DNA from 2 places in the Micromonospora sp. II genome. Region 2 is predicted to be linked to the other one. Evidence: riboswitches for the same ligand, from Rfam matches in the RefSeq annotation. Region 2 holds a riboswitch; the other holds the start of a gene.
What was found. A riboswitch is a leader RNA that binds a small molecule or an ion and turns the genes downstream of it on or off. The one in region 2 is predicted to bind cobalamin.
Positions count from the first base shown of each region.

Region 1 (6,817 bases), on a different contig from region 2:
CGCCCCCGACGTGCTGTAGGACCAGGAGCCGCCGCTGGACGCGTGCCAGTACGACCAGTACGCGGTGGCCGGCGGGGTGTTGACGCACGGCTCGGTCGCGGCGGTGGGCTTGCCGTTGATCCGGCAGACGAAGGCCAGGCCCCAGCGGGCGGTGCCGGTGACGGTGAAGCCGGCGGCCTGAAGCGCGGCCAGGCCGGTGGCCGGATCGCCCGGCGCACAGGCGACCTGGACGCCGCCGCCGAGCGCGGCGAAGTCGACGACCACAGTGACTCCCGAGGTGCCGACGCAGGCGGCGGCGTGCGCCGACCGGGGCGCGGGTTCGACTGCGGTCAGCGCGACGCCGGCCACGACGGCGGCCAGCAGGCCGGCCATCCAGGTGCGGGCGGTGGGACGGTGACGGAACACGGGTCCTCCTGTGATCGGGTGAGCGGCGAGGCGGTTCACGGGCAGGCGAGCGCCGGTGCGCCGGGGTCGGCGCCGGCTGCGGACAGACGGGCGTACCCGATCCCGGTGAGACCGAGGACGGCCTGGGCGGTGGCCCGGGGCGCGGTGGCCGGGTCGAAGCCGCCACCGTCGAAGTCGACGGCGCCCCGGTCCGCGGGCGCCCCGGCGCAGCCGACCTGGAGTCCGGCGAGGAACGCCCGGGACCGCGCCCAGGCCGGCAGCCGGTGACCGTCGCGCAGGGCCTGCGCGGCGAGGCCGGTGCTGTTGGCGTTCGGTGTGCCGGCCGCGTTGGCGAAGCCGCCGTCGGCACGCTGAACGGACACCAGCCAGCGCAGCCCGGCGGCGGCGTCGGCCGGACGGTCCGCGGCGCGCAGCGCCTGCGTCACGAGCGCGGTGGCGTCCACGTCGGACGTGCAGACCGGTTGGGCGGGCAGCAGCGGGTAGCCGCCGTCCGGGCATCGGGTGCCGGCCAGCCAGGCGGCCGCCGCCGGTGGCGCCCCGGCCGCCGTACGGTCCAGCGCCAGCAGCGCGAAGGACTGGCTGAACGCGTTGCTGTAGTCGCCGTACGCGGACCGGTCGCTGAACCGGCCGGCCGGCGTCTGCAGCGAACGCAGCCGGGCGATCAGGTCCACCCCGGCGACGTCGGCCGGGTCGCCGCCGCGCACCTGCACGGCGAGGGCGAGCTTGGCGGTCGCGCCCGCGTACGCCTCGGAGACGCCGTCGCCGAGATAGCCGTCGCGGATGTCCGGCCGGGTGACCCAGGCCAGCGCGCCGGCGCCGTGGTCGTCGGCCACGCCGGCGGCGGCGAAGGCGAACACGGCGTCGAGGGTCAGCCCCTGGTCGGGGTAGGCGACACCGTCGAAGACCGCCTCGAAGCGTTCGCCGTCGACGAGTTGCCGGGCGAGCCAGCCGGCGGCGGCCTCCGGGCGGGTGAGGGCGGCGCGATCGGGGGCGGCGACGGCCGGTGTGGTGAGGGTGAGGGCGGCGAGTACGCCGCAGAGGAGCGCGAGCAGGCGGTGCCGGCTTCGGCGGACGACCATCGGAAGCGCCTTTCCGGCCCGGCGGTCGTCGAAAGCCCGGACGGCCGCAGTACGCGGGGGCGTCCGGGACTCCGACCCGTGGGCCACGACGGGTGGGGAGCGGTTGCACGCGTACGACGGGTATTCGGGCTCGCCGCCGCAGAGTTCTCTGGGCGGCCTACCGTTGCGGGCCAGCGCCGGATTTCGACCGGTCTTCCCCCGCACGTACACGCGGTGGTTGAGTTGTCGCGACAGTCTGCTGTGGCCGGTGCGCCGATGTCAATGCGCCAGGAACCGGCCACGTGCCGTGACGGCCGGCGGAATCGGCGGTTTCACACCCCGACGTCGAGAGGCCGTCGTCCCGGCGCGTCCGCGTGGAGCACGCCGGTGAAGGACGCCCGGTGAGGACCGGGCGTCCCTCACCGTGTGGTCACTGCCGGCGGGACCGGGAGCCGGTCAACGGCGGAACGGACCGGTGACGCAGTAGGTGATGCCGCCGGAGGACGAGCCGGTCGTGCCGCGTTGCGAGGAGAAGTACAGCCGGTCCCCCGCCGGGGTGAACGCCGGCCCGGTGATCTCCGAACCGCTCTGTCCGGTGATCCGCAGGAAGACCGAGATCTTGTCGTCCGGCGTGATCATGCAGATCTCCATGTTCCCGCCGTCCTCGGCGACGTAGAGGTCCCCGGCCGTGGACCCGGTGATGTTGTCGACCCCGGTCAGCGGAGGGGCGCCCGGACTGACCAGGTTGTCGTCGTAGGCGAGCTCGTACGTGCCGGCGGCCAGGTTGACCTGCCACACGCGGTTGTCGCCCTTCGTGGTGAACCAGACGGTGTCGTCCGCGTAGTGACAGCCCTCGCCACCGTTGAACGTCTTCGCGCCGGACACCTGCTGCCGGGTCGGGGTGGGCGAGCCGTCCGGATCGGGCACCGTGGCCCAGGTGAACGTGCCGGAGGTGGCCGTACCGGCGCGGAGGACCTGGAGGGTTCCGGCGGACAGGTCGCCCCAGGTGGCCGGCACGAAGCGGTAGAACTTGCCGTCGGTCTCGTCCTCGGTCAGGTAGACCACGCGGCGGACCGGGTCGGCCGCGGCCGCCTCGTGCTTGAACCGGCCCATCGCGGGACGCGCCACCGCGGTCCCGCCGAGAGGGTACGTCTCGAAGACACGTCCCAGGGACACCTCCTCGCAGGAGAGCCAGGTGTTCCACGGTGTCTTGCCACCGGCGCAGTTGTTGTTGGTGCCGGAGAGGATCCGCGACGCCCCGACCACGGCCCCGCTGGAGTTGAAAACGAGTCGCGAGACGCCGCCACCCGCACCGGCCGACACCTCGGAGTTCGACACGTAGATCCAGCCGCTGCCGTTCGCGAACACGGCGCCACCGTCCGGAGCGTCGTGCCAGGTGTACGACGTCCCCGGCACCGTCCGCCGGGAACGCGCGACGATCGAGCTGGTGAACCCGGCCGGCAACTGGATGCCGTTGGCGTCGGCTGCCTGAAGCCCGCCGTAGGGCCCCGCCGCGTTCTGTGCCGGGGCTCCGTACGCCGCCGACCACGCCGTGAACGGCAGGGCGAGGGCGCCCGCACCGACAACGGTGGCCCGCAACATCGTTCGACGATCCATGGAACCTCCTCCGTAGGTTCCATGGATCCGACCGTGTGGAGCTTACGCACGCCGATCTGTTGGATGAACGTCGATGGACGGCTCGATGTGCGATGTCCCGCCCACGCCGACCCGGTCGAGGGGTCGTACGGGTAGGAGAGGCAGCGGCACCAACCAGCAGTGGGCGCGCGCGGCCGTCTGACCGGCCCTCCGGCCGCGGCCTCCCCTCCCCCGGTCACCGGCGCAGGTGGCCGATGCCGTGCTGGTCGAGCCAGGCGACAGTCCGCGGTACGAACGTCGGCGCCCCCGAGCCGGCGCTGACGTCGGTGGCGACCAGCGGCACCTGGGCGGCGACCGGGAGCAGCGTGGACCGCCAGCAGGCCGGCGTGGCGCAGGCCGAGCGGTCGTCGACGCGCCAGGCGGCGGCCACGCTGCGGCCGTCCGGGTCAGCCGGGCGATATTCCAGCCACCGGCTCAGATCGTTGCCGCCGTCGATCCCGGCGGCGAGGACCAGGTTGAACGAGCCCTGGACGCGAAGCAGGCGGATCTGCTCCTGCACGCCGAAGTTCGGCAGACCGGCGCCGGCGCACTCGGATCCGCCGTCGCGCCAGCAGGTCCAGACCGCCGCGGGATCGGTGCCGCCGGCCGCCGGGAAGTCGTACGGCGAGATGTCGAAGACCACTGCGTTGTCGTCGCCGAACACCTCCGCCGCCGCGCTCCAGAACGTGCGGGTGGCGGAGATGTCGCTCTGCCGCAGCGACACGACGGGTGTGATGCCGGCCCCGACGAGCCGGTCGACGTACCGGGCCGCCTCGTCGAGGTAGCCGACGCGGTTCTGCCGATCGGCAGGGCTGCCGGTGTAGGCGTAGCAGGCGTCGCTCAGCACGACCCGTACCGCGTTGACGCCGCGGGCCCGCAGCGCGCCTACCGACGCGTCGTCGACCGGGCCGTCCCAGTGGATCGGTCCCCATGCGCATTCGCCGGGCGCGGCCGACCGGATGATTCCACGGGGCCGGTACGGCCTCGGACTGGCTGTGACCGTGAGGATGCGGTTGCCGAACGCCTTCAGCGCAGGCGCGGCGCCGGGCGCCTGCGGCGGGAGCACCCGGATGCCGCGGACCTCGGCGGTGGCCTGGGCGCCGCTGCTGTCGTAGGCGGTGGCGGTGACGCGGGTGCCGCTGTTCGGCGGCACGCCGCGCCAGTCGAACGCGTACGGCGCGGTGGTGTCCACGGCGAGCAGCCTGCCGCGCTCGCGGAACTCGACCCGCTCGATCCGCCGGCCGGGCGCCGCCGTGGCCTCGGCACGGATCGGGATGACGCCCGGCGCGGCGAAGAAGTCATTGGGCAGGGGCGAGGTGAGCGCCACCGACGGCCCGCCCGGCAGTGGGCTGGGCCGCGGGCTCCCCGAGGCCGGCGGCGGCGACGAGCCGGTCGGGTCGGCGCCGTCCCCGTCGCACGGCTGGCCGCTCAACACCCAGTCGGTCGGCTCGGGGTCGGCACCCTGGTAGTTGCCGCCGAACCGCACCGTCACCGAGGCGCCGGTCGGCAGCGTGGATCCCGCCGGCGGACGGAGCATGGTCATCGGATACATCTCGCCGCTGCCCAGCGTGTATCCGTCCGGCAGCCGGTCGAGGCCCATGGTGATCGTCTGACCGTTCGCCTGCCGGAACCGCAGCCACCAGTCGGTGACGGGAGCGCCCAGGTTGGTGACGGTGAGCTCGGCCCAGAAGCCGCTGGACCACTCCCGGGTGATGGTGTAGTCCACCGTGCACGCCGTCGCGGCGTAGGCCGGCCGCAGCGCCATCGTCATGGCCCCGCCGACGACGACCGCGGCTGCTGTAGCCAGCGCGAAGATCCTGCGTCGCATCATGCCCCCGTAACATCGACATACATCACTTCATGCAGCCTCGGCGCTCCGGGCACGGCCTGTCAAGGGCTGAACCGGGCCCGGGCCGGGCGGGACGACGAGCCGTCCCGCCCGGTCGCGTGGATCAGTTTCCGCGCAGCTCGGCCGCGGCGGCGACCAGGTGCTGGAGGGACGCCTCGACCTCGGGATAGCCGCGCGTCTTGAGGCCGCAGTCGGGGTTCACCCACAGCCGCTCGGCCGGCACCGCGGCCACGGCCCGGCGCAGCGCGCCGACGACCTCGTCGTGGGACGGCACCCGGGGTGAGTGGATGTCCCAGACGCCGGGCCCCACACCCCGGCGGTATCCGAGAGCGGCGAGGTCGTCGAGGACCTCCATCCGGGAGCGGGATGCCTCGATGCTCGTGACGTCGGCGTCGAGGGCGTCGATGGCCGTGATCACCTCCCCGAACTCCGAGTAGCACAGGTGGGTGTGGATCTGGGTGTCGTCGGCGACTCCGCAGGTGGCCAGGCGGAACGCCCCGACTGCCCAGTCCAGGTACGCCTTCTGGTCCGCCCTGCGCAGTGGCAGCGTCTCACGCAGCGCCGGCTCGTCGACCTGGATGACCCGGATACCGGCTGCCTCGAGATCACGGCACTCGTCGCGCAGGGCGAGCGCGACCTGGTCCGCGGTGTCTGCCAGTGGCTGGTCGCTGCGGACGAACGACCAGGCCAGGATCGTGACCGGGCCGGTGAGCATGCCCTTGACCGGCCGGTCGGTCAGCGACTGCGCGTAGGTGGACCAGTTGACGGTCATCGGCGCCCTGCGTGCCACGTCGCCGTAGATGACGGGCGGACGCACGCATCGGGAGCCGTAGGACTGGACCCAGCCGTGTTCGGTGGCGGCGAACCCGTCCAGCTGCTCGCCGAAGTACTGGACCATGTCGTTTCGTTCCGGCTCGCCGTGCACGAGCACGTCCAGGCCCAGCCGCTCCTGGAGCCGGACGACGTGCTCGACCTCGGCGCGCATCCGCTGCGTGTAGGCGGCGTCGTCGAGACGCCCGGCCCGGTGCTCGGCACGCGCGCGGCGCAGCTCGTCGGTCTGCGGGAACGATCCGATGGTCGTGGTCGGGAGGGGCGGCAGGTTCAGCCGGGCCTGCTGTGCCGCCGCACGCTCCGGGTACGCGCCGCGCTGCCGATCCGTGGCGCGCAGCGCGGCGAGCCGACCGCGTACGGTGTCGTCGCGCCAGGCGGCAGGGGTGGGCGGCAGCGGCTCGGGCAGGGACGTGGTGCCGTTGCGCAGCGCGCGGCCGAGCCGGACGACCTCATCGACCTTCTGCCGGGCGAAGGCGAGCCGCTGACGCAGCGCCGGGTCGAGAGCGGTCTCGGCGGACAGGTCCTCCGGCACGTGCAGCAGCGAGCACGAGGTGGACACGGCGACGTGGTCGGCGAGGGCGGTGACGGCGGCACCGGCCGCCACGGCGGCCCGCAGGTCGGTACGCCAGACGTTGCGGCCGTCGACGAGGCCGGCCACGATCGTCTTGCCGCGCAGCGGTCCCGCACCGGCCAGCCGCCGCAGGTTGCCGGGCCCGGCCACCAGATCCACGCCGACCGCTTCGACCGGCGTGTCGAGCAGGGCGGGCAGCGCGTCACCGAGCTCGCCGAAATAGGTGGCGACGAAGATCGCCGGCCGCTGTTCCACCGCGCCGAGCCGGGTGTACGCCTCCCGCAGCGCGTCGATCTCGGCGGCGCTCCGGTCGGCGACGTAGGCGGGTTCGTCCAGCTGCACCCATCGCACGCCCGCCGCGGCGAGGGATCGCAGGATGCTGGCGTACACGTCGACCAGGTCGGTCAGCCGGTCGAACGGTTCGCCGCCCGCCTCGGTGGGCTTGGCCAGCAGCAGGAATGTGGCCGG
Region 1 covers NZ_LYXF01000024.1:146,375-153,191, reverse strand. The annotation lists gene A8711_RS12635 (hypothetical protein) at 1-372, opposite strand, end outside; gene A8711_RS12630 (peptidase) at 441-1,484, opposite strand; cobalamin riboswitch at 1,582-1,718, opposite strand; gene A8711_RS12625 (alkaline phosphatase PhoX) at 1,920-3,080, opposite strand; gene A8711_RS12620 (Ig-like domain-containing protein) at 3,295-4,929, opposite strand; gene metE (5-methyltetrahydropteroyltriglutamate--homocysteine S-methyltransferase) at 5,051-6,817, opposite strand, start outside.
Region 1: another riboswitch for cobalamin. It lies ahead of A8711_RS12630 (peptidase); the one in region 2 lies ahead of A8711_RS17275 (CbtB-domain containing protein).

Region 2 (9,498 bases):
TCGGTGACGAGGGGGTCGGTGACCGCGCCGACTGGCAGAAACTCGGCGTCGGCACCTACATCTCCCCTGCCGGGTGCCCGGCGCAGACCCGGCAGGCGAAGCTCGCCATCGGCGACGTGTTCACCGAGATCCGCGAGCTCGCGGCGATCTTCGGGGTGAGCGACCGCGGCGAGAAGCTGATCGCCGACCACGAGGGCCGCATCGCCACGGCCGCAGGCACCGCCCGCAACGTGAAGGTCATGTGGTGGGACGGCGGCAGCGACGCCCCGAGCGTCGGCGCCTGCTGCGGCGCCCCCAACATGATCATGTCGGCGGCCGGGGTCACCAACGCCTTCGCCGACCTCACCGGCAGCTGGGGCGACACAAGCTGGGAGACCGTCACCGACCGCAACCCCGAGGTCATCGTGCTCGTCGACGCGAGCTGGGATCCCGCCGCGCAGAAGAAGACCTTCCTCGCCGGGCACCGCACCCTCAAGGACCTGCCCGCGGTCAAACAGCAGTGGTACGTGGTGATCCCGTTCTCGTCAACCACGGCCGGTGTCCGCAACGTCCTCGGCGTCGAAGCCCTCGCCCAGGGCATCGCCGCGCTGCCGTCCGGGGTCCCGAGCTGACCGCCGTCACCACCCGGCCCGCCCCGGTGCGCACCCACCGCCCGGTGCGGGCGGTCGGCCTGGCCGCGCTCGTGCTGGCTCTGGTCGCCGGTCTGGTGCTGTCGGTGGCCGTCGCGGTCACCATCGGCCCGGCCGACCTGACTGTCGGGACGGTGTGGACGGTCGTCGCCGGCCACCTGGGACTCGCGAACTCGGACGTGCCGCTGCTGCGCGACCACATCGTCTGGGACCTACGTTTGCCCCGGGTTCTCGGCGCCGCCACGGTGGGGGCGGGCCTGGCCGCGGCCGGTGCGGTCATGCAGACCGTCACCCGCAATCCCCTGGCGGACCCGTACCTGCTCGGGGTCTCCTCAGGGGCGTCGCTGGGCGCGGTCCTGGTGGTCGTGGCCGGCATCGGTAGTGGCGTAGCCGCGCTGACCGGCGGCGCCTTCCTCGGCGCCCTTGTCGCGTTCCTGCTGGTCGTGGGCCTGGCCGGGAGGTTCGGGGCATTGTCGCCGACGCGCGTGGTGCTGACCGGGGTCGCGGTGGGACAACTGTGCGCGGCACTGACCTCTTTCGTGATCATCTGGGTGGCCGACCCGCACGCCACGCAGAGCATCACGTTCTGGCTGTCCGGGTCAATGGCCCGCGCCGACTGGACGGCCCTGGGCTGGGCGGTACCGGTGCTGGTCGTGGTGCTGGCGGTGGTCGGCTGGCACGCCCGTACCCTCAACGCCTTCGCCTTCGGTGAGGAGGCCGCCGCGAGCCTCGGCGTCGAGGTGAACCGGCTGCGGTGGCTGCTGCTGGTCGGCACCGCCCTGCTGACCGCCGTGCTGGTCGCGGTCAGCGGCGCGATCGGGTTCGCCGGGCTGATCCTCCCGCACGCCGCCCGCCTGATCACCGGACCGGACCACCGGCGGCTGCTACCGGTCGCCGTGCTCGCCGGCGCCATCTTCCTGACCTGGGTCGACACCGCCGCCCGCACCGTCTTCGAACCGCGTGAGCTGCCGGTCGGGGTGCTGACGGCACTGGTCGGGGTGCCGGCGTTCTTCCTGATCCTGCGCCGCCGGGAGGTACGCGGCTGATGCTTCAGATCTCCGACGTCTCGTGGGCGGTGCCCGCCGCCCGCATCCTCGACCACGTCACCGGCACCGTCCCGGCGGGCAGCCTGGTCGGGCTGCTCGGCCCGAACGGCTCCGGCAAGACCACCCTGCTGCGGGCCGTCGCCGCCCTGGTGCGCCCGGATACCGGCAACATCACACTCGCAGGCGACGACGTGACTCGGCTGCGGCGCCTTGCCCTGGCCCGGCGCATCGCGTTGCTGGCCCAGCACGCCGAGACCGACCTCGACCTGACCGTCCGCGACGTGGTCCTGCTCGGCCGCATCCCGCACCGCCGGACCCGCTGGTCCGACACCGGCAGCGACCATGCCGCCGCGGTCGAGGCACTGGGCCGGGTCGACCTGGCCGGGTTCGCCGACCGTAAGTGGCAGACCCTGTCCGGTGGGGAACGCCAGCGCGTCCAGCTCGCCCGCGCGCTGGCCCAGGAGCCGGAACTGCTGCTGCTCGACGAACCCACCAACCACCTCGACATCGGCCACCAGCTTCAGCTGCTGCACCTGGTCCGCCGATCGCAGGTCACCGCCCTCGCCGCGCTGCACGACCTCAACCTGGCCGTCATGTTCTGCGACACCGTCGTCGTGCTGCACCACGGCCGGGTCGTCGCCGCGGGACCACCCGCACGGGTGCTCACCCCGGCGCTGCTCGCCGACGTGTACGGCGTCGACGCAGACGTGCGGGTTCACGACGGGCGGACCGTCATTGAGTTCCGGCCGCCGTCATGACCCGGCACGTGCTGCCGGTGCCCGGTCGGTCACCCACCACGCTGGCCACGACACGATCCACCAGCTCGCCGAGCAGATGGCCGCGCGTCTGGGCGTATTCGTGCACAGGTGTTTCCTCGACGGCGCGAAACCGTTTGCTGCACGCGGCGCTCGACGCGGCCACCGGTTCACTGGTCGGACGTGACCCGGCGGTTCGACGCGCCCCGCGCCGGCAACCCGATCATCCTGGCACGATGACCGAGGCCGGCGCTGGGCCGGCGTTCCTCGCGGCGCAGCAGGCGGCGGGAGTCATTGCGGCCAGACACCGCGGTGCCTTCGCCGGCGCCGAGGAACTGCTGGGCGCCATCGGCGACGAGACCGTGCGCACCCGGGTTTCATGCTGCTCGCCGAACTCGCCCTTGGCCCTGGTCCAGTCACAGACAGGGCAGAGCATGGACGAACTCGTCCATGAGGTCACGTTGCTGATGGCCGAAGTGGTGGGCAGCGTCGGACACCAGCCCGGGCTGGACCTCGCCCACGCCGAGCCCGGCGGTCCGGCGGATGGACAGCAGGCGATACTGGGGCGGTGGAAGGACAGGCTCGCCGAACCGGGCGGCTCATGGTGGCGGGCACGACGTCGGACGCGGGCAAGAGCCGGGTGACGACCGCGTTGTGCCGGGCGTTCGCACGGCGCGGTGTTCGGGTCGCTCCGTTCAAGGCACGGAACATGGCGAACAATTCGATGGCGTGTGCGGGTGGGGCGGAGATCGGCCATGCTCAGTGGGTGCAGGCGCTGGCGGCGGGCGCAGAGCCGGCCCGGCAGGCCCGGCTGGATCTGCTCGCCGACCTGGCGGAGAAACACCTGGAGGTCGACGCGCTGCTGAACCTAGCCGAGCGGGGCGCTCCCGCGGCGCCGGTGATCGGACCCTACGCGTGAGGATTCTCGTGCTCGGTGGGACGGGCGAGGCCCGCGCGCTGGCGGCCTCGCTCGTCGACGACGGTGCCGTGGTCGTGACCTCACTGGCGGGGCGGGTCGCGCGTCCCCGGCTGCCGGTGGGGCAGGTCCGCGTCGGTGGCTTCGGCGGGATCGCAGGACTGGCCGCGTACCTGGCGGAGACCCGGGTGCGTGCCGTGGTCGACGCGACGCACCCGTTCGCGGAGAAGATCAGCGCCAACGCGGCGGCGGCGTGCCCGGCCGCCGGGGTTCCCCTGCTCCGTTTGGAACGGCCCGGCTGGGCCGCTCGCCCCGAGGCGTCGGCCTGGTACTGGGCCGGTGACCACAGTGAAGCTGCCCGGGTGGCGGCCGGTCTGGGCGACCGGCCGTTCCTCACCGTCGGACGGCAGTCGCTGGCGCACTTCGTCGAACCGTTGCGCCGGCACGCGTGCCTGGTTCGCGTGGTGGACGAGCCCGACATCGTCCTGCCGGTGTCGTGGAAGCTGCTGCGCAGCCGCGGTCCCTACACCCTCGCGCACGAGCGGGAGGTGATGGCGGGCACGGACGTTCTAGTTACCAAGGACTCCGGCGGTGACCACACGGTCGCGAAGCTGGAGGTCGCCGCCGAGCGGGCGATGCCGGTCGTGATCGTGCGCCGCGCCGGGCCGCCGGCCGGAGTGCCGCTGGTCCGTGACGTGGACGCCGCCCTGGCGTGGGTGCGGGCGTTGCCCGCACCCTGACGCGAGGTTCAGCCGGGAAGGTTCAGAGCGTGGCCGCCAGCTCCTGGCGGCGCAGCCGCTCGGCGGCACGGTCCGCGTCGCGTCCGACCAGACCGGTCAGCACTGCACCCAGGACCGCCCAAGTCGCGGCCAGGGTCGTGATCGACGAGATGCGGAAGTACCAGAGTGTGTCGGCCGGGAAGCCGCCGACCTCGTTGACCGTCGGCAGCAGAGCCCCGGCGACCACGACGACCACGAGATAGGCGCCGGCACCGGCCAGCACCGCCGAGTATGCGCCCAGCTGGGGCAGCAGACGCCGGGCCAGGACCACGGCGCCGATCGCGGCGGCCAGGCTCAGTGCCCAGAACCCGAAGTACAGCGCGGTCCGCTCGTTGATCGTGTCACCGGAGCCGACCGCCGGTGGTGTGGCGGGGTACTTGAGGAACGGCACGAGGGCGGTGGCGACGAAACCGACGGCGGCGACCACCGCGGTGCTGGCCCGTGCGGACAGGGAGCCCAGACGCCCGGCGGCGAAGGCGGCAGCGAGCGCGGTCGCTCCACCGAGGACGACGCCTACCAGGATGGTGCCCAGTGCCAGGCCCCCGGTGGACTGGGTGCCACGCGAGACTTCGGCCTCCTCCTCATCGTGGCTGTGAGACTGCTCGGCGGTGGCATTGTCGTGCGGGTGCTCGGCGGCACCGGCTTCCTCCAGGGCGATGGCTGCATCGACCTGGGGTTCGGCGACGACGTAGGAGACGAGGAAGGCCGCGAAACCGGCGATGAGCCCGGCCAACAGCCCGTGAACGAGAAAAGTGCGAGGGGTCATCAAGGGTCCGTTCGGGAGCCGGCCGCGGGCAGCACGAAACGCCCGCAGCGCCGGTGACGAGGAAAGACGAAAACTCCGGCCGGGCCGGGCGGACTGCCGCGTGGCGTGGTGTCAGTGGCAGGGGAAGCCCAGCACGTGCCGTGCGTCGTGCGTCAGCTCGTGGATGAAGGTGCCCTCGAAGACGGAGAAAGCTCCCTGCTCGGCGCCCACGAAATACAGGACGACGGCGGTGACCAGCGCGAAGAACAGCGCCCAGGGGGCGAGCGCGCGAACGGGAATGGTGGGAAGAACGGCCGGAATGGCCGTGGTCGCCTGAGGCATGACACTCCTTGGGATGCTGCGTCCCGTCGATGGGTGGTCGACCTGGCTGGAGGGTCTGGCTTCGCCGCGAGCGGCGTCACAGTAGCGCGACTGCGCCGGATTCACACCGGCTTCCTTCAGCAGGGTGGCACGACCATATCAGGTATCGGAGCAACGCGACGCTGTCGCGACTGCCTGCACGGCGGCCGGTCCGAGGGCGACGACGTGGCCGATCACCGTTACGGCGGGCGCGCCGATGCCGGCCTCGGCGGTGTCGGCGACGACGTCGGCGAGGGTACTGCGCAGCACCCGCTGGCCGGCCGAGGCGGCGTCCGCGACGACGGCGCATGGTGTGTTCCGGTCGAGACCGGCGGCGACGAGCGCGTCGGCGATGGCCGCGAGGTTGCGCATGCCCATCAGCACCACGAGGGTGGTGCCGGTGCGGGCGAGGGCGGCGTAGTCGATCGACGAGTCGGGATGGCCGGGCGGTACGTGGCCGGAGATGACGGTGAAGCCTTGCACGAGTCCGCGGTGGGTGACCGGGATGCCGGCCAGCTCCGGGGCCGCGATGCTGGAGGTCACGCCGGGTATCACGGTGGTGGGGACGCCGGCTTCGGCGCACGCGGTGACTTCCTCGAAGCCGCGGCCGAAGACGTACGAGTCGCCGCCCTTGAACCGCACAACGTGCCGTCCGGCGCGGGCGTGCTCGACAAGCAGCGCGTTGATCTGTTCCTGGCTCGTGCTCCGCCCGTACGGGATCTTGGTGACGTCGATGATCTCGGCATCCGGGCGCGCCCACTTCAGGGCCTCCCACGGGGCGAGCCGGTCGGTGAGGATCACGTCGGCCTGCTTGACGGCCGCGCGTCCGGCGACGGTGACCAGCCCTGGATCGCCCGGGCCGGCGCCGACCAGCGTGACGTGTCCGGCCGTTCGGACCGCTGCCGGCGCCCCGGCCTCCGAGGGTGCGACGGTACGCAGCACGACGTCGAACCGGCTCTCGTCGACCGGGGTGGTGACCCAGGTCAGGCGCCCGCGGAGGGCGAGGTCCTCCAGCGCGGCGCACACGGCCGGCGCGGCGACGGTGACCAGGGCGCGCCTGTGCAGCAGCGCACTGACCGTGACGGCGGCGGGTGCGCTCCCGTCGAGGACGAGCACGCTACGGCCGGTGAGGTTCAGCTGCATGTGACGGTGATTCCTAACGTGCTGAGGAGACAGCCGTCCGGTGTACGGCCTCGGTGAACGACTGGGCCAGATGCGGTTGCCCAGCCCAATGCACGTGCAGATAGGACGCGCTGAGGCTGGGGGAGGCGAATCCGGCATTGCGGCCCTCGATGCGCCAGGCGGGGTGCTCGCCGTGACCGGGTGTGACGGTGGTGCGGTGGAATTCGTGGCCGGTGGCAGCGGTTCCCCGCTCGCCGAGCAGCTGGTCCGAGCCGAGTGCGGCACGGTGGTACGCGAGGGTGAGGCGCGGCGTCATGACGGCTTCGGCGTCGAGCGCCCCGACCATGGGATGGCCGTCGACGGAGCGGCACAGATACAGCAGGCCGGCGCACTCGGCGACGGTGGGGACGCCGTCGAGGACGGCCTGGCGCAGTTCGTGGCGCAGCGTCGTGTTGGCGCTCAGCGTGGACGCGTGTACCTCGGGGAACCCCCCACCGAGGTACAACCCGCGTGTCCCGGCGGGAAGCCGCTGGTCGCGGGCCGGGTCGAACGGAACGACGGTGCAGCCCGCCGCCTGCAGCAGCTCGGTCGTCTCGGCGTACCGGAAGGTGAAGGCACGCCCGGCCGCGACCGCAACCACCGGTGATCCGGCGCCCAGCCGCCGGACGTGCGCGGCGGGATCCCATGGCTGGGCGTCCAGATCGGGTGCGGTGCGTGCCACCTGCAGCACCGCATCGAGGTCCACGTGGCGGGCGATCTGCTCGGCCAGCACGTCCAGGGCGGCGGCGGCCTCCTCACGTTCGGCTGCCGGCACGAGCCCGAGGTGGCGCGACGGGGCGCTGACACCCTGGTCGCGGTGCAGGATCCCGAGCACCGGTACGCCGGTGGATTCCACCGCCCGGGCCGCCTCGGCGGCGTGGCGGGCGGACCCGGCTTTGTTGAGCACGACACCCGCGACGGTGACGCCGGCCTCGAACGTGCCCATTCCGTGCACGACGGCCCCTACGCTGCGCGAGGTGTGCGAGACGTCCACGACCAGCAGGATCGGGGTGGCGGTCAGGGCCGCGAGGTGCGCGGTAGAGGCGAAACCGTCGCCGCCGATGCGGCCGTCGAACAGGCCCATGACCCCTTCGACGATGGCGATGTCCGCGTCGCGTGCGCCGTGCAGCAGCAGCGGGATCACGAGTGAGGGGTCGGTCAGGTGCGGGTCGAGGTTGCGGCCGGGGCGTCCGGTGGCCAGCGCGTGGTAGCCGGGGTCGATGTAGTCGGGCCCCACCTTGTGCCCCGACACGGTGTGCCCGCGCGCGGCCAGCGCGGCCATGAGCCCGGTCGCGACCGTGGTCTTGCCGTGGCCGGAGGCCGGCGCCGCGACGATCAGCCGCGGAAGGCTCACCATTCGATGCCTCGTTGGCCCTTCTGGCCGACGTCCATCGGGTGCTTGACGTGCTGCATCTCGGTCACCAGATCGGCTGCCTCGATCAGCCGGTGGTCGGCCCGGCGCCCGGTGACGATCACGTGCTGACGGCCGGGACGGTGGACCAGTGTCTCCACGACGTCGCCGACGTCGACCCAGCCCCACTGCATCGGATAGGTGAACTCGTCCAGGATGTAGAGCTGGTGCCGTTCCGCCTGGATACGGCGCTTCACCTCCGCCCAGCCCTCGGCGGCGTCCGCGGCGTGGTCCGCCTCGGTGCCGCTCTTACGGCTCCAGGACCATCCGGAGCCCATTTTGTGCCACTCGACTGGCCCGCCTTCGCCGGTCTGCTCGTGCAGCAGCCCGAGCCTCTCCAGGACGGTCTGCTCCCCGATGCGCCACTTGGCCGACTTCACGAACTGGAACACCCCGATGTCCCAGCCCTGGTTCCAAGCGCGCATCGCGATACCGAAGGCGGCGGTCGACTTGCCCTTGCCGTTTCCGGTGTGGACCATCAGCAGCGGCCGGTTGCGCCGCTGGCGGGTGGTGCTGCCGTCGTCCGGGACGGTGAGCGGCTTACCCTGCGGCATCAGGCCACCCCCGCCCGCGGAGCGGTCGCCGTGCGAACGACCCCGGTGAGCCCGTCGGCGGTCACTTCACCGAGCGGCACGTGCTCGGCCCTCAGATGAGTGGCAAGCCGGGCGGCGAGGCCGAGCCGGAATCGTCCGGTCTCGCAGTCCACGACGACGACCTGGACACCGCTGGTGGCGAGCGCGGCGGCGGCGCGGTGGGCACGACCCAGCGGGTCCGGGCCGGAGGTGGCGCGGCCGTCGGTCACCACGACGAGCAGGGGCCGGCGGGACGGGTCGCGCAGCGCCTCCCGGCGCAGCACCTCCCCACTGCGTTCCAGGCCCTCCGCGAGCGGGGTCCGGCCACCGGCCGGTAGGTCGGCCAGGCGGCGGGAGGCGACGTCGACCGAGCCGGTCGGTGGCAGGACGACCTCGGCGGTGTGCCGGCGGAACGTCACCAGTGCGACCTTGTCCCGGCGGCGGTAGGCGTCCAGCAGCAGCGACAGCACAGCGGTCTTGACCTGCTCCATGCGGCGGCGGGCCGCCATCGAACCGGACGCGTCCACGCACAGCAGCACGAGGTTCGACTCGCGCCCGACGGTCTCGGCCCGGCGCAGGTCGCCGGGCACGAGCGCGAGGCCGCGACCGCCGGTCAAGCCACCCCGGGAATGCTGATGCGGCGCCGCCGCGGTGATGGTGCCCGGCAGGTGCAGCCGGCCGTCGCCGGACGTGCGCCGCCGCTGCCCGGCGACACGGCCCTGCGGTGTTCGTGCCCGGGACCGCCGGCCGGCCTGACCGTCGCCGGTTCCTTTCACGACCAGCAAGCGGGCACGTGCGGGCTCGCCCGCGGATGCCATCGATGTGGCGGCCTGCCGTTCGGGCTCCGGTACGGGCGGGCTCTCGCCGGGAGAGCCGGGCACGTCCCCGGCCGATCCGTCGTGCCCGGTGTCGTCGGGCAGACCGCCGCCGGGACCGTCGGGTCCGGGGTCGGGGTCGTTGTGGCCGAGTAGGTCGTCCAGGCGGTCCTGGTCCAGGCCGGGCTCGTCGAAGGGGTTGCGGCGGCGGCGGTGCGGCAGCGCGAGACGGGCGGCGATGCGGATGTCCTCGAGTGTCACTCGCGTACGTCCCCGCCAGGCCGCGTGCGCCGCGGCGGCGCGAGCGGT
Region 2 covers NZ_LYXF01000031.1:31,464-40,961, reverse strand. The annotation lists gene A8711_RS17305 (ABC transporter substrate-binding protein) at 1-611, shown strand, start outside; gene A8711_RS17300 (iron ABC transporter permease) at 638-1,675, shown strand; gene A8711_RS17295 (ABC transporter ATP-binding protein) at 1,675-2,433, shown strand; gene A8711_RS32870 (hypothetical protein) at 2,667-3,074, shown strand; partial or broken gene A8711_RS32865 (cobyric acid synthase CobQ) at 3,032-3,226, shown strand; gene A8711_RS17285 (cobalt-precorrin-6A reductase) at 3,358-4,086, shown strand; gene A8711_RS17280 (CbtA family protein) at 4,109-4,891, opposite strand; gene A8711_RS17275 (CbtB-domain containing protein) at 5,003-5,212, opposite strand; adenosylcobalamin (AdoCbl) riboswitch at 5,211-5,351, opposite strand; gene cobA (uroporphyrinogen-III C-methyltransferase) at 5,351-6,373, opposite strand; gene A8711_RS17265 (cobyrinate a,c-diamide synthase) at 6,387-7,748, opposite strand; gene cobO (cob(I)yrinic acid a,c-diamide adenosyltransferase) at 7,742-8,356, opposite strand; gene A8711_RS17255 (magnesium chelatase subunit D family protein) at 8,356-9,498, opposite strand, start outside.